One region of the Rhodococcus indonesiensis genome, then DNA from elsewhere that is predicted to be linked to it. Evidence: riboswitches for the same ligand, from Rfam matches in the RefSeq annotation. Region 1 holds a riboswitch; each other region holds the start of a gene.
What was found. A riboswitch is a leader RNA that binds a small molecule or an ion and turns the genes downstream of it on or off. The one in region 1 is predicted to bind thiamine pyrophosphate.
Positions count from the first base shown of each region.

Region 2: linked by a shared signal. The riboswitch ahead of ACM26Y_RS08850 (TenA family protein) and the one ahead of ACM26Y_RS21230 (3-oxoacyl-ACP reductase) in region 1 are both predicted to bind thiamine pyrophosphate.
Region 3: linked by a shared signal. The riboswitch ahead of thiO (glycine oxidase ThiO) and the one ahead of ACM26Y_RS21230 (3-oxoacyl-ACP reductase) in region 1 are both predicted to bind thiamine pyrophosphate.

Region 1 is NZ_CP180630.1:4,643,816-4,649,267, reverse strand. Features, by position in the region: gene lipA (lipoyl synthase) at 1-881, shown strand, start outside; gene ACM26Y_RS21245 (DUF3263 domain-containing protein) at 878-1,150, shown strand; gene ACM26Y_RS21240 (GAF domain-containing protein) at 1,143-2,270, opposite strand; TPP riboswitch at 2,609-2,704, shown strand; gene thiD (bifunctional hydroxymethylpyrimidine kinase/phosphomethylpyrimidine kinase) at 2,695-3,522, shown strand; TPP riboswitch at 3,651-3,743, shown strand; gene ACM26Y_RS21230 (3-oxoacyl-ACP reductase) at 3,796-4,560, shown strand; gene ACM26Y_RS21225 (LLM class flavin-dependent oxidoreductase) at 4,560-5,452, shown strand, end outside.
Region 2 is NZ_CP180630.1:1,885,619-1,891,070, reverse strand. Features, by position in the region: gene ACM26Y_RS08865 (sterol desaturase family protein) at 1-157, opposite strand, end outside; gene ACM26Y_RS08860 (FadR/GntR family transcriptional regulator) at 154-888, opposite strand; gene ACM26Y_RS08855 (carboxylesterase/lipase family protein) at 1,013-2,554, opposite strand; TPP riboswitch at 2,667-2,765, shown strand; gene ACM26Y_RS08850 (TenA family protein) at 2,758-3,477, shown strand; gene ACM26Y_RS08845 (ABC transporter substrate-binding protein) at 3,474-4,502, shown strand; gene ACM26Y_RS08840 (ABC transporter permease) at 4,483-5,277, shown strand; gene ACM26Y_RS08835 (ABC transporter ATP-binding protein) at 5,274-5,452, shown strand, end outside.
Region 3 is NZ_CP180630.1:4,170,292-4,175,743, forward strand. Features, by position in the region: gene ACM26Y_RS19155 (PHA/PHB synthase family protein) at 1-219, shown strand, start outside; gene ACM26Y_RS19160 (antibiotic biosynthesis monooxygenase) at 346-975, opposite strand; gene ACM26Y_RS19165 (thiazole synthase) at 1,276-2,070, opposite strand; gene thiS (sulfur carrier protein ThiS) at 2,063-2,278, opposite strand; gene thiO (glycine oxidase ThiO) at 2,284-3,351, opposite strand; TPP riboswitch at 3,340-3,452, opposite strand; gene thiE (thiamine phosphate synthase) at 3,479-4,168, shown strand; gene ACM26Y_RS19185 (NUDIX hydrolase) at 4,176-5,027, opposite strand; gene ACM26Y_RS19190 (hypothetical protein) at 5,156-5,452, shown strand, end outside.

The sequences.
Region 1 (5,452 bases):
GTCCCGCGTACGCCGAACTCGAGAGCCTGGTCGAACGCGAAGGACTGCACACGGTGTGTGCGGAAGCCGGCTGCCCCAACATCTTCGAATGCTGGGCAGACCGCGAAGCCACGTTCCTGATCGGCGGTCGGCAGTGCACGCGCCGCTGCGACTTCTGTCAGATCGACACCGGCAAACCCGCCGACCTCGACCGGGATGAGCCCCGCCGCGTCGCCGAGTCCGTGCAGGCGATGGGACTTCGGTACGCCACCGTCACCGGGGTTGCCCGCGACGACCTGCCCGACGGCGGCGCATGGCTCTACGCCGAGACCGTCCGACAGATCCACGCCCTCAACCCCGGCACCGGCGTCGAGAATCTCGTCCCCGACTTCAGCGGACGGCCGGACCTGCTGGCCGAGGTGTTCGACTCCCGGCCCGAGGTGCTCGCCCACAACCTCGAGACCGTGCCGCGGCTCTTCAAGCGGATCCGTCCCGCGTTTCGCTACGAACGCTCGCTCGGTGTGCTCGCCGCGGCCCGCGACTTCGGCCTGATCACCAAATCGAACCTGATCCTCGGTATGGGGGAGACCCCACAGGAAGTGCAGCAGGCGATGATCGACCTGCACGATGCCGGCTGCGACATCCTCACCATCACCCAGTATCTGCGTCCCTCGCCGCGACACCACCCGGTCGAGCGGTGGGTCGAGCCGGAAGAATTTGTCGAACACTCGAAAGCCGCCGAGGAGATCGGTTTCGCCGGCGTCCTGGCGGGGCCGCTCGTGCGTTCCTCGTATCGCGCCGGCCGCCTCTACGCCGACGCCATGGCCCACCACGACCGTGAACTCACTTCTCCCCTCAGTCATCTCGCCGAATCGCACCCGCCAGGAGTTCGACCCACATGAGTTCCGCCACCGAAGACGACCGCATCATCGACTTCGCCCGTCGCTGGCTGCCCTACGGCGGCGGAAGTCCCGGAGACCTTCTGGTCGAATTCGGAATGACCCCAGCCGGTTACCTGACCCGGCTGGGGGAGATCCTCGACAGCCCCGCCGCCTTACGACTGCACCCCCGACTACGTGCGGACCTGCGCGACTTCGTCGCTGCGCGCACCTCTGCCTCGCGCGCCGCGCCGAATCGGAGCGACCAGGTTCGGAGGCGGAATGTCACCTGATCACACGAACTTCGACACCGTCAGCGAACCGGTACGGCTGGGGCGTCAGCACAGGGCCGAGGCTCTTGCGCAGCCGGGAGACCTCGGCGCGGACGGCAACGATGTGGTCCCGGTCGCCGAACAGGGCCTCGCTCAACGACGCGGCATCGATGCCGGCCGACCGGGTACGTGCCAATACCCTCAGAATCTGCGCGTGCCGCGGTGACAGGGCACGCGTCCATTCCATCTCCCCCCGCACCGTCGCCCGAGGGGCCGTCCCCAGGTCGAGTTCGAGTCGGATGGCCGCCCGTTCCGCGCGGCGGCGCACCAACCATGCGTCACCGAGCGGTTCGGGTACGCAAAGTCCGAGACCGGGCACGAGCAGCGGTCGGTCGGCCTCCGGTGAGGCCAGTCGTTCGGGAACGCCGATGCCGCTGGCTGCCACGACCCATCCGTGACCGTCCACGACGACGGCAGGCCCGCACGTCCTTGCCAGCACCGGCGCCGCATCGGTACGGAGCCTGTCGAGGTGGACGGCATGCTCGCGCCAGAGCATCGACTCGGCCAACCGCACAGCCGTCTGCACGAGGGCCACGGTGGCCGGATGCACCGACATCGCCGACCCGCTGATATCCAGTACGCCGAGGACCTCGCCGGAGCGTGGATCGTGGACCGGTGACCCCGTACACGACCAGCCGTAGTGGGACCGGGCATAGTGTTCGGCCGAAAAAAGCTGTACCGGAGCGTCTTCGACCAGCGACGTGCCGACAGAATTGGTGCCTACCGACTTCTCCGACCAGCGGGCGCCTTCCACGAATCCGAGGACGTCGGCTTCCCTCTGCACGTCACGTGCACCTTCTCGCCACAGCACCACCCCGTCCGAGTCAGCGACGACCACGATGAAGTTCGCGTCGCTCGCCATTTCGGTCAAGGTGCCGCGTAGTTCGGGCAGAACCGACCTCAGGGCGCTTCGTGCACGGCGCGCTTCGAGTTCGGAGACGTCCGCGAGTACCACGTCCTCACACCGGGCGGGACTGACGCCGTCTGCCTGGAGACGCGACCACGACCGGGCGACAACGTCACGCGGAGGCACCGGCGGCGTCCGGCCGGACATCACCGCGTCGTGGACGTCGCTCAACAATCGGGCGCGTCGCGACAAGTCTTCTCCGGAACCGAAAGCGAGCAACCGCTGGCGCGCCGAACTGGCCCTACTCACAGCGTCCAGCCTACCGTCAGGGGGTCAGCCGCACCATGTCCCCTGCCGTCTGCGGCCACCCCAACAGCAAACCCGTCGACGAGTTCGCACATTCGGCGAGACGCGGGTCGACCGGCACACTGCTTGGACAAGAACGTTCCGCACGAACGCTTTCGGTCCTCGGGCCCACGCTTCTGCCGTGCGGCCCGCCTGGGTGGGCGCGGCAAGTGGGCCCGCCACAGCCCAGACCCACGGGGCCGCCGAACGAAGTCGACGCCTATGATCCTCTCGACACGGGGTGCCCGGGTAAGAGGGCTGAGATCACACCCGTCGAACCTGCTCTAGTTCGTACTAGCGAAGGGATGTCCGAATGACGATGTCTGCTGTTCCACCGCCGCGAGTGCTTTCCATTGCCGGTACGGATCCGACCGGCGGCGCCGGCATCCAGGCGGACCTGAAGAGCATTGCCGCGCATCGAGGCTACGGAATGGCGGTGGTCACGGCGTTGGTCGCCCAGAACACCTGCGGCGTGCGCAGTGTCCACCTTCCTCCGGCATCGTTTCTCACCGCTCAACTCGAAGCGGTCAGCGACGATGTCACCGTCGACGCCGTCAAGATCGGCATGCTCGCCGAGACCGATCAGGTGCAAGCCGTCGCCGAATGGCTTGCCACGGTCGCGCCCCCCGTGGTTGTGCTCGATCCGGTCATCGTCGCCACCAGCGGCGACCGGTTGCTCAGCCGCGAGGCCGAAGGCGCGCTCGAAGACCTCATTCCCCAGGTCCATCTGATCACGCCGAACGTTCCCGAACTCGCAGTCCTCAGTTCCACGTCTCCGGCCGACTCCTGGGAGGAACTGCTCGGGCAGGCCCATGAGATTGCCGATCGCTACGGGGTGGCGGTGTTGGCCAAGGGCGGACATCTTCCTGGAGACACCGTCTACGACACCGTCATCGGCCCTGTAGCGGGGGAGGACGATGCGGTCGTGGTCGACAGTCCCCGCATACGCACCTCGAACACGCACGGCACCGGTTGCTCGCTGTCGGCAGCCATGGCTACCCTTCGGCCGCAGCGAGAAAGCTGGGATGCCGCGCTCGAGGAAGCCAAACGGTGGCTCACCGCAGGCATCGAAGCAGGCAGGGAGTTGCATGTCGGTCGCGGCCACGGCCCTGTCCACCACTTCGTCGATCTGTGGACGTGACCTGCTGCGAGGAACAATGCTGCCGTGCACGTCGTCCTCGTGCCGGCTGGGACCCCGGGCAGTCTCGTGAGTTGCCCGAAGTGACAGTGATGTTCGACGGACGGGCATAACCGGGGTAGTCTTGCGACGGACTCGACACGGGGTGCCGGAAACGGCTGAGAGACAGACCCGTCGAACCTGATCTCGATCATGCGAGCGAAGGGATGCCGAGCCGGCGCGGCCGTGTGGTCCGTCGCTGCGGTGAACCCCTTCCCACCGAAGGGAAACAACACAATGCTCTTGCAGAACCAGACGGTACTCGTCACCGGCGCCGGGCGCGGTCTCGGTCACCACCTCGCGCAGTCGTTCGCCGACGAGGGCGCCGCCGTCGTAGTCAACTACCGCAACAGCAGCGACGCCGCCCACGCCCTTGCCCAGAAGATCGGCTCGGACCGCGCTGTCGCGCTGGCCGCCGACGTGACCGACCCCGCCCAGATCGACGCCATGCTCACACAGGCCAGGAAGCACTTCGGCCGACCGGTCACCACCGTCGTCAACAACGCGCTGCCCGACTTCTCCTTCAACGGCGACGCGCGCCGCAGAGCCGACCAGATTGGCTACGGCGATTTCGCCGCTCAACTCGACGGTATCGTCGGCGGCGCGGTCAACACGATCCAGGCGGTTCTGCCCGGCATGCGCGAGGCCGGCGGCGGCAGCGTCATCAATATCGGCACCAACCTGTTCCAGAACCCGGTGGTGCCGTATCACGACTACACCGCCGCCAAGGCAGCACTGCTGTCGCTGACCCGCACATTCGCGGCAGACCTGGGGCCTGAAGGCATCCGCGTGAACATGGTCTCCGGTGGGCTGCTGCGCACCACCGACGCATCGGCAGCGACCCCCGAGGAGGTATTCGAACTGATCGCCGCCTCCACGCCCCTGCGGAAGGTCACCACCCCGGAGGACTTCGCTGCCGCTGTCCTGTTCTTCGCTTCCGACTGGTCGCGAGCAGTCACCGGTCAGAACCTCGTGGTCGACGGCGGGCTGGTGATGAACTGATGCTGTCCCGCACCCTCCATCTCAATGCCTTTCTCCATGGTGTCGGCCATCATTCGGCGGCGTGGCGGCATCCGACGTCCGCGGCGGAGCGAATCGGGGACATCACCTACTTCGAGGAACTCGCTCGGACAGCCGAGCGTGGCTGCTTCGATGCGGTGTTCTTCGCCGACGGTCACTGCGTGAATCCGAGCTACACGGCCGGGACCACGTGGTTTCTCGAACCCCTGACCGCGCTGTCCGCGATGGCGCGCGCGACGAAACGCATCGGGCTGGTCACCACGGTGTCCGCGAGCTTCTACACACCGTTCCATGCGGCGCGGATGCTCGCGTCGCTGGACCACATCAGCGGTGGACGGGCCGGGGTGAACATCGTGACCTCGATGTTCGACGCGGAGGCCCGCAATCACGGGCTCGACGCTCTGCCGGACCATGCCGAGCGTTACGGCCGCGCCGAGGAGTTCATCGAGGTGCTGACTGCGCTGTGGGACTCGTGGGACGAGGCCGGCATCGCCGTCGATCGCGCCGCCGGTCGATACCTCGACGCCGACGCCATCCGTCGGATCGAGCACCGCGGTCAGCACTTCCGCGTCGACGGTCCGCTCACCGTCCCGCGCTGCCCACAGGGGCGTCCGGTGCTGTTCCAGGCAGGAGCGTCGGAGACCGGACGCAGCCTCGCAGCGCGGCACGCCGAAGCGGTGTACTCGGTTTCGTGGGATTCGACCATGGCGCTCGACTTCGCCACCGATCTGCGTGGCCGCGCTGCCGCCGCCGGACGAGATCCCGCGTCGATCGCGATACTTCCGGGCCTCGTCCCCTATGTCGGTCGCACCGAGGACGAGGCCCGGGCAAAGAAGGCGACGTTGGACGCGTTGATCGACATCGACGCCGCGCT
Region 2 (5,452 bases), 2.8 Mb from region 1:
TGACCTGCCAGTCGCCGACGAGGACCCGTGCGACGACCGCGGCGGCGAGCATTGCGCCGATCATCCACGGCGACGGGTGCCGCACGAACTCGGCGGCGGCGTCCCGCAGGCCCATCGAGGCGCGACGGCCCCGCCCTTCGGTCCGATTCGTGCTCATGTCCGGTTCCTCGCATCTCCGTGTTCGGCGTGCTCGATGGCGGTGGTCAGGGCCGACGTGCCCAGGTCGAGCAGTTCGCCGGCACTGCGTTCGGCGCCGTCCTGGTCGCGCGCGACGATGGCGCCGGCGAGCCGTTCGTAGAGGTCGGCGCGTCCGACCTCGGCGATCAGCACCCCGGCCATCGCGGTCATGGCCGGCTCGTACGCGTTGCGCAGGCTGTTGAAGATCAGCCGGAACGCGAGGGAGTCGGCGGCGTCGACGACGTGTTCCCAGAATCCGAGGGCGGCGACCTGCAATGCGACGGGGTCGTCCCCCGCGGCGAGACGTGCCACGGACTCGCGCAGTCGGAGTTCCGTCTCTTCGGTCGCGCGGGCGGCCGCGAGCCGGGCGACCTGGCGGCCGATGAGTTGCCGGGCTTCGAGGACGCTGCGGACGACGTCCCAGTCGGGTCGCCCGTCGCGCACGAGCAGTCGCGGGAGCAGTTCCGGCCCGGCCTGGGTGCGGAAGTCCCGTACCGAGGTGGCCTCCCCTTGACGCACCTCCACCAGGCCGGCGTGTGCGAGCCGGGAAATAGCTTCGCGGACAGCGGGCCTCGACACTCCGAAGGCCTCGGCGAGGTGGCGCTCACTCGGCAACGACGCCCCGGCGGCGAGATCGCCGCCGAGCACGCGGGCGGCGATCTGGTCGTACACCTCACCGGAGGCGGACTTGCGGGTGATCGGCTCGAACATCACGACCCGACCGTAGGCCACCGTCCGGACAGAGGTCAAGTGGTAAGACCAGTTCCCTTTGCGGCCGAATGTCACATTCCATCGGTCAGACCGACGGAATGTGACATTCGGCCACCCGGAGTGGTCAGCTGAAGCCCATCACCTGGTCGCCCCACACCTCACGCAGCACCTTGTCGGGGTCCGGGACGAGGGTGTCGGTGTTGTCGATCAGCAGGGTCATGCGCTTGTCGGTGTCGTACGGCGCCCAGTGCCGGGATCCGTCCAGGGCGGCCGGCACGCCGTGGTGCGCGAAGGCGAGCCAGCGACGCTGGATCCGGCCCGAGATCGTCGTCGCAGCCTTGCGGCCACCGAGCCAGAACGTAGGGTCACGATCGAGCGTCCCGAAATTGCCGAAGACGTACGGCAGTTCGGTGGCGTGACCGGCACCGATCCGCGCCGCCTTGAGCATCGGGGTCGCATGGTCGAACCGGTACACCCACGTCGGCGAGTGGGCGCTGTGCGCGTCGGCGATCCACACCACCGGCATCCGGAACCCGGCGTCGCGCGAAAGAGCCATTGCCCCCGACGTTTTCGTGACATCCGGATACGCGGAGATGATCTCCGCGATGCGGTCCGGCGGCAATTCCGGGTGATCCTCGGCGAGCGCGTCGAGCATCGCCTGCACGGAGGCATCGCTCACCGGCATCAACGGGGACTTCATGAAGCGGAAGATCGACGGCTCGTCCTTGTTGGAGCCGATGATCAGGGGGATCCGGTGCGCGAGCCCCTTCTGGAACGCCGCCACCGGGTACTTCGGCACCAGGTCGCGGTCGACCACGGGCGCCATCGCGAGCGTGCCGGGGAACTTCGTGGGAATCTCCCCGACGAGCACGTCGCCCGCGTCGGTCAGCGTCTCGTGCGGCATGTCCCGCAGCGCCCACACCCGCGCCGGGGTGAGGTCGAGGATCTCGAGGAACCGCTCGGCGACCCGGGCGGCCCGCTCGGACCCGTACGCCGACGTCGCCGGCGGACTCTGCGCGATGGCCCGGTGGAACAGCCCCTCCGCGCGGGGCACGGTCATCAGGGTGGTCAGCGACCCACCGCCCGACGACTCGCCGAACACGGTGACCCGGTCGGGGTCGCCCCCGAACGCGGAGATGCAGTCGCGTACCCACTCGAGGGCGGCGATCTGATCCCGCAGTCCCACATTGGATTCGAAGGTAGTTCCGGCGGTGGAGAACGACGAGAAGTCGAGGAAGCCGAGCGCACCGAGCCGATAGTTGACCGTCACCACGACGACGTCGCCGCGCTCGGCGAGCAACCGTCCGTCGTAGATCCGCTGCCCCGAGTAGCCGAGGACGTAGGCACCGCCGTGGATCCACACCATCACCGGCCGCGGCTCCCCGTCCGGCTCCGGCGCCCAGATGTTCAGCGAGAGGCAGTCCTCACCGATCGTCAGCCCCGGATCGATGGGGATCGGGTTGTTGCGTCCCTGCGGCGCGATGGGCCCGAAGCGCCGCGCGTCGAGCACGTCGGTCCACGGCTCCGGCGGTTCGGGGGCGCGGAACCGGAGGTCACCGGACGTCGGCGCGGCGTACGGGACGCCCTTCCACGTGTAGACGGAGCCGTCGCGGTAGCCGCGTACGTCGCCGTACTTGCAGCCGACGATGAGCGTCTCGGCGTCCACGGTCCCTCCCGAACGAACGGTCTGGGGCCAAGGTACCAACAACAGACAGGTTGCATGCGGACCCCGCCGACCCGGGCGACGGAGGCAGTCTGCGCCGAGTGCTATCGTCGGCTCCGTAGACACGGGGTGCTCCGCACATGCGCGGGGCTGAGATCACACCCGTCGAACCTGATCAGGTAATGCTGACGAAGGGATGTCCTGGCATGACCATGCCTGCCCGCGCGTCGGTCCCGGCAGGGACCGACCGCTTCACCGATCTGCTGTGGGACCGGACCAAGGTCCTGCGCGAGTCCATCGACGACCTCGAGTTCCTGCGCCGCCTCGGCGACGGGACGCTGCCGCTCGACGCGTTCCGCTTCTACATCGAGCAGGACGCCCTGTACCTCGCCGGGTACGCCAAGGCACTCGCCCTCCTCGCGGCGAAGGCCCCGGACCCGGGCACCGCCGCGTTCTGGGCGAACAGCGCGGCCACGGCCGCCACCGAGGAATCCGCCCTGCACCGGGGGCTGCTCACCGGCGGGGTCCTGCCGCCTGCCGAGGGCGCCCCCGCGCACTCGCCCGCCTGCCTCGGTTACGTCTCCTATCTCACCGCCACCGTCGCCACCGACCCGTATCCAGTCGGCGCCGCCGCGGTACTCCCCTGTTTCTGGATCTACGCCGAGGTCGGCCGCGATCTCGCCGTCCGCGCCGCCGACGTGCTCGCCGCGGATCCCGCCCACCCCTACGCCCAGTGGGTCACCACCTACGACGCGCCCGAGTTCCACGCCGCGGTCGCCGGCGCCCGCGACCTCGTCGACGCCGCGGCGGCGGCCGCCACCGACGTCGAGCGCGACGCCATGGCCGAGGCGTTCACCATCGCCACGCGCTACGAGCTGCTGTTCTGGGACACCGCGCTCAACACCCAGGAGTGGCCGGCCTCATGACCACGCTCCCTCGGCTGCGCCGCCGGTTCACCGTCCTGGCCGCCGTCACCGCCGCGCTGCTGCTCACCGCGTCCTGCGCCGGGAACAGCGACGATTCCGGTGACACCATCCGATTCGCCCTGGACTGGACGCCGAACACCAACCACACCGGCCTGTACGTCGCCCAGCAGGAGGGCCTGTTCGCCGACGCCGGTCTCGACGTCGAGTTCCTGCCCTACAACAACACCACCCCGGACACCCTCGTCGATGCCGGCAACGCCGAGTTCGGCATCTCCACGCAGGCGCAGGCGACGTTCTCCCGGGCGGCCGGCTCGCGCACCGTCTCGGTGCTCGCGCCGCTGCAGCACTGGGCGACCGGCATCGCCGTCAAGGCCGACCGCGCCGACCTGACCCGGCCCGCGGACCTCGACTCCCGCACCTACGCCGGCTTCGGCGACCCGGGCGACGAGGAGACGCTCGCCCAGGTGATCCGCAACGACGGCGGGCGCGGCGACTTCACCTCCGTCACCCTCGGCACCTCCGCCTACGAGGCCGTGTACTCCGGCACCGCCGACTTCACCGTCTCCTACCTGGCGTGGGAGGGCATCGAGGCCGAGCACCGCGGGCTGCCGATGCGGTACTTCCGCTACACCGACTACGGGTTCCCCGACGCCTACGCGATCGTGATCGACGGCAACGAGGACTGGCTGGCCGAACACCCGGACCAGGCCCGCGCGTTCGTGCAGGCCGTCCAGCGCGGCTACGAGATCGCCGCGCAGGATCCCGACCGCGGCGCGCGCGCCCTGATCGAGGCCAACCCGGGGGCGTTCTCCGACGAGGAACTCGTCTACGAGAGTCAGCGGATGCTGTCGGCCGATTACATGCGCGACGAGAACGGCCGTGTCGGCACCCTCACCCTCGAGCGATGGACCGGGTACTCCCGGTTCCTGTTCGAGAAGGGCCTGCTCGCCGGTCCCGACGGCGCACCGTTGACCACCGAGCCGGACTGGTCGACCTACTTCACCGATGACTACCTCACGCCCTGACCCGACCCGGAACCCCTGGCTGCGGCGCGTCGCCCCGGCCGCGGTGACCGTCGCCGCGCTGGCCCTCGGTTGGCAGCTGTACGTGGCGGTCAGCGGCATCCGCCCGCAGGTGCTGCCCTCCCCCGCCCGGGTCCTCGGGCAGGGGTGGGCGCACCGCGCCGACATCGCCGGTCACGCCTGGTCGACCCTGCAGGTCACGCTCGTCGGCTTCGCGGTGTCCCTGGCGGTCGCCTGGGCCCTGGCGATCGTCGTGGACTTCTCGCCGTGGCTGCGCCGCGCCCTGGTGCCGTTGTTCGTGGTGTCGCAGACCCTGCCGATCATCGCGATCGCGCCGCTGATGATCATCTGGTTCGGCTTCGGGCTGCTGCCGAAGATCCTGGTGATCGCGCTCGCCACGTTCTTCCCCATGGCGATCGGCCTGATCGAGGGCTTCGCCGCCGCGGACCGGGAGGCGGGCGCGTTGCTGCGCAGCATGGGTGCCTCGCGCCGTCAGGAGTTCCGATACGTGCGGCTCCCCTCGGCGCTGCCCCGATTCTTCACGGCGCTGCGCATCGGGATCACCTACGCCGTGGTCGGTGCGGTCTTCGCCGAGTACGTCGGCGCCACGTCGGGACTCGGGATCTACATGAGCACCCAGAAGAACTCGTTCCGGACCGATCTGGTGCTGGCGGCGGTGCTCGTCACCGCGATGCTCTCACTCGCGCTGTACCTGCTCACCTACGCCGCGGAGCGGGTGGTGGCGCCGTGGGCGCTGGCGACGAGGAGCCCCCGGTGAACGCCGTCGCCGTCACCGGCGTGCACAAGGCGTTCGGTGGGCGCACCGTGCTCGACGGCGCCGAGTTCGCGGTGGCCGAGGGCGAGTTCGTCTCGCTCATCGGTCCGAGCGGCTGCGGCAAGTCCACCCTGTTCGGGTTGATCGCCGGCCTCGACGTGCCCGACACCGGCGCCGT
Region 3 (5,452 bases), 470 kb from region 1:
AAGGCGCACTACTGGACCGGCGGCACACCGGGCCCGGACCCGGACACCTGGCTCGAGCACGCCGAGCGGCAGCAGGGCAGCTGGTGGCAGGCCTGGGCCGACTGGGTGCTCGCCCACGGCGGAGAGGAGACCACCGCGCCGAGCGCACCCGGCAGTACCCGGCACCCCGCGCTCGAGGCGGCCCCCGGCCGGTACGTGCGCGACCTACCCGCAGCCTGACCCTCTCGATCCGGAATGCGACCCGGACCGACAGGCAGACCCCTGACCGTCGGCGGCTGACGGCAGCAGGTGGCGACTCGTCCTCGACGGCAAGGTGGAGGACGCGCGGCGCCGGCGCCCTCCGGCTCACGCCATTTCGGGGACGTGCAGGTGGGCGATGGCGAGCTCGAATTCGCAGGTGTCGAGTATCTCCGCGCCCGCTTCGCGAACCACTGCCGCCCGGATGCCGTCGAGGCGTTCCCTGTGGCGTTCGATCGCCTCGGCGCTGTCGAACGTCATCGACGACACCCCGCGGCCGGACGCGCGGTCGATCATCAGGCTGGCGCTGCAGAACCCGTCGAGTTCCTCCACCTTGGGCAGTTCGCCCATCTTCCACAGGTCGACGCCACGGTCCATGTGCGCCGGCTCGGTTCTGATCCACGTGACCCGGCACCAGGCCCCGCGATCCGAATGGTGGTCGCGATGCATGACGGCGATCTCCCACCGCGACACCTCCGTGGTGCCGTGGAAGATCCTGGCGGCCTCGTCACGTAGCGTGCGCACCGCTCCTTCGCTGGCGCGCATCGATTCGTCGTCGCGCCACGAACTGGTCGCGATGCACCGGCCCGAGCCGCGATCGATCAGCAGGGACATGCCGAGGCAGCCCTCGATGTCTGCCAGCGTGGGCATCACGGTGTCGCGTACGTGCCTGATCCCGGCATCGATGTACGACGGATGCGCGTGAATTGTGGTCGAGCGTGCGAACACGATCGGCACCCTTCTCCTCAGGGCGGTGCCGACGCGGCGCCGCCGGTCGTTGTCGTTCCCCAGGTTTCACCTTGCTCCCCCGATCCACTGGAGGCAATAGGCGCATTCCGCTTCGACCGGTATCGCCCGAACTGCACGATCCGGCCACCGCTGCCGTCCCTCGATCGTGGGAAGAGAACCACCCGTGCACCACTGCTCGCCGCCGCCGACGACGCCGGTGGTGCCGCGACGCGTGCGGCACCACCGGGTCCGGTGGGCGCCCCCGGGTCCGGTGGGAAACCGACCGTCACGGCCTCACATCGGGTCGTCTCAGGGCTCGAGCGGCGACGACGCCTGCGCCCAGAACCGCTTCGGGATGCGGCCCGCGTGCCGGGCCCGGAAGCCGGCCTCGACGGCGTGGCGCATCGCGGACGCCATGAGGGCCGGGTCCTTCGCCCGGGTCACCGCGGTCGCCAGCAGCACCGCGTCGCACCCGAGTTCCATCGCGAGCGCGGCGTCCGAGGCCGTGCCGATACCCGCATCGAGGATCACCGGCACCCCGGCGGCTTCGACGATCATCTCGATGTGGTGCGGGTTGGCGACCCCGAGGCCCGTGCCGATCGGCGAGCCGAGCGGCATCACGGCGGCGCAGCCGACGTCCTCGAGCCGTCGCGCCAGCACCGGGTCGTCGTTGGTGTAGGGCAGCACGACGAACCCGTCGTCGACGAGTTGCTCGGCGGCCGAGACGAGTTCGATCGCGTCGGGCAGCAGCGTGCGTTCGTCGGCGACGACCTCGAGTTTGACCCAGTCCGTTCCGAGCGCCTCGCGGCCGAGTTGTGCGGTGAGCACCGCCTCGGCGGCGCCGCGGCAGCCGGCGGTGTTGGGGAGCGGCGCGATGTCGAGGCGGCGCAGCAGATCGAGCACGCCGGTCCCGGACGCCGCGTCCACCCGGCGCATCGCCACGGTGGTCAGCTCGGTGCCGGAGGCGACGAGGGCCTCTTCGAGCACGGCGAGGTTCGCGGCCCCACCGGTGCCGGTGATCAGCCGCGAGGCGAAGCTGCGTCCGGCGATCGTCAGGGGCGGCAGGTCGTGGCCGGGGTCGGAGCCGAAGTCGCGCTCAGCCACCCTGCACCGCCGTCAGCACCTCGATCTGCCAGCCCTTCTCGACGCGCTCGGACCAGCGTCCCCGGGGGAAGACGGCACCGTCCACGGCGACGGCGACCCCCCTGTCGGGCAGCCCGAGCCCACTCAGCAACTCGGCCATCGTCGGCGCCTCGGCGAACCAGCGCTCCTCCCCATTGACCGTGACTCCCACCGTCGGCGCACCGTTCATCACACTCACTCCTCGGTAAATCGTTGCGGATCAGCATATTTCGCCACAGCGAGCGGTTCGTCCGCGAGCTCCGCGACCACCGCGTCCGCCGTGACCGGGGTCAGCAGCACGCCGTTGCGACCGTGCCCGGTCGCGGCGATCACCCGCTCGGACAGCCGGCCGATCAGCGGCAGGTTGTCCGGGCTCACGGGTCGTAGTCCCGCACTCGCCTCGTACAGCTCGTACTCGCCGATCGCCGGGAACAGCGTCTCGGCGTCGGCGATGAGATCCCGCACCCCCGCGACGGTGACCTGCGTGTCGTCGGCCTCGTACTGGGTTGCGCCGACGACGAGCCCGTCCGCGCGCGGCACCAGGTACGCGGGCCGGCCGTGCACGCTGCCGCGGACCGTCCGGTGTGGAGCGGGAGCCGCGCCCGGGCGGGTCCGCAACCGCAGGATCTCCCCCTTGACCGGCCGCACCGGCAAGCCCGGCCACAGCCGCGCCGAGGCGGCGCCGGCCGCGAGCACCACCCGGTCGGCGTCCAGGTCCGTGACGTCAAGGACCGGCTCGTCGACGAAGGTGACCCCGGCCGCGGCGGCCGCCCGTCGCAGCGCGTCGACGAGAACCCGGTTGTCCACGGCCAGCTCGTCCGGGGCCAGCAGCCCGAGACGGATGCGCGGGCCGAGCGACGGCTCGAGTTCACGCACCTCGGCGCGGCCGAGCACGCGCATCTCGTGCCCCTGGGCCGACACCCACTCGGCGATCGTGCGCAGGTCGGCGGCGTCGGCCGCGTCCAGCGCGACGGTCAGCGACGCAGTGGAGGTGAACAGGTCGAGGCCGGTCTCCCGCAGCAGCTCGGCGCCGAACGCCGGCCAGCGGGCCAGCGACGCGGCGCCCAGCTCGAGGACGTGTTCCTCACCCGGCCAACCCTCCGACAAGGGCGCCAGCATCCCCCCGGCCACCCAGGACGCCCCCGCTCCCGGGGACGGGTCGTGCACGGTCGCGGTCCAGCCGGCCCGGGCCGCGCGCCAGGCGATCGACAGCCCGATCACGCCTCCGCCGACAACGGATACGGTTCCCAACAGTTCGTCCACCTCACTCCCTGCGCCGGCATGATCCGGTTCAGGTGCTGACGGTCGGGGCCGGCAGGCCCCCTCTCAGCCCCGCGATCCCCGGGACTCCCGTGTCGATTCGTTCAGAGCAGAGACTACCGTCTCCGCCGTGACTACCTACCGCGGCAACCATCCCGCCCCCCGGGAACGCCTCGCGCAGGCCCGGCTCTACCTGTGCACCGACGCCCGTCGCGACACCGGCGACCTGGCCCGATTCGTCGAGGAGGCCCTTGCGGGCGGTGTCGACATCGTCCAGCTCCGCGACAAGGGCTCGGCAGGCGAGAAGAAGTTCGGCCCGCTCGAGGCGCGCGAGGAACTCGAAGCACTCGAGGTGCTCGCCGCCGCCTGCCACCGGCACGGCGCCCTGCTGGCCGTCAACGACCGCGCCGACATCGCCCTGGCCGCCGGCGCCGACATCCTGCATCTCGGGCAGGGCGACCTGCCGGTGCGGTACGCCCGGCAGGTCCTCGGCGACGACGTGGTGATCGGCCGCTCGACCGCCAGCCGGGCCCAGGCCAGCCTCGCCGACATCGAGGACGGTGTCGACTATTTCGCCAACGGGCCGGTGTGGGAGACCCCCACCAAGCCGGGTCGCACCGCGGCGGGCCTCGAGGTGCTGCGGGAGGTGGCCCGGTCGCAGCCGCGGCGGCCGTGGTTCGCCATCGGCGGCATCGATGCCGAGCGGCTGCCCGAGGTGCTCGACGCCGGCGCCACCCGCATCGCGGTGGTCCGCGCCATCACCGCGGCACCGAATCCGCGGGCCGCGGCGGCGGCACTGAAGGCCGCGCTGCCCGGCTGAAAGTCCGTCACAGCCAGTCGAGGACCGTCGACGGCGCCAGGGTCGGCACGTCCCCGGGCAGCCGGGCGCGCAGTCCCCGGTCGGCCGTCACCACCACGGTGAGCACCTGGTCCAGGACCGCCGACGTGCCCTTCGCCAGGACGGCCAGCTCGTCGTCTCCGCTGCCGGCGGCGGGGTGCACCAGGGTGCGGTCGTCGTCGATCACCGCTGCGCGGGCTTGCCCCTCGAGGACCGCCTCGATGCGGCTCACCCAGCCGAAGGACCCGCCGGGCAGCTCGACGGTGCGGGGCACCGACTCGGCCAGCTCCGCGAGCAGTCGTGCGGTGGCACCCGGCCGGTCGCGCCACCAGCCGTTCGGCCGCGAGCCGAGGACGTTGGCCGTGTCGAGCAACATCCGCACCGCCCGGGTCCGCAGGTCCGGCCAGGCGGCCGCGAACCCGGAGTGCAGGGACATGGTCTCGACGTCCGCCTCCGGCACCCAGCGCAGTTCGGTGCTCTCCCCGTTGAGGGTCGTCGCCATCGGGCTCGGGGTGTCCGCGACGACCGTGGTGTACGTCCATCCCCCGGCACCGCCGGAGGTGACCCGCTCGGTGCGCACGCTCACGGCAGCCGGGTCGATCCCGGTCTCCTCCTCGGCTTCCCGTACAGCCGCGGCGACGGGACTCTCGTCGCTGTCGCGGGCGCCGCCGGGCAGGGCCCACGTGCCGCCCTGGTGGCTCCACGCCGCGCGGTGCTGCAGCAACACGGCCGGGGTGCCGTCGGGCAGCGGTGCACGCAGCAGCAGCCCGGCCGCACCGAATCTGCCCCACCGGCGACCACCGTCGGGTCCGACGGCCCAGCCGTCCCCGTCACCTCGCATCGCGTCCGCCTCCCTGCCGCCCGGCCGCCGACCGCGAGCCGGGCGTCCACCGCCCTCGGACGGCAACGACATCCCATTACTGCTTATATGCTCGCCACACACAGTGCCACATCGGAAGGGGTGCTCTCGTGGACGTGCGCGTGACCCCCACGCTCGGCGCGGTCGCGGGTCGCCTCGAGCGCAGCGACGTGTCCGATCCCGTCGTCGACCACGACCGCCGCGCCGACGACTGGCGCGCCCTGCTGCGATCCACTCCCGCCGCACTCTTCACCCTCGGCGCGCTGCTGTCGGTCCTCCTCATCGTCTCGGGCATCGTCGCAGGTCAGACCGTGACGAGCCGGCAGGCCACGCACAGTCGGCTGCTCACCTCCGTCGAACCCCTCGCCGACGCCGCCCAGAGTCTCTACAGTGCGCTGTCCGTCGCG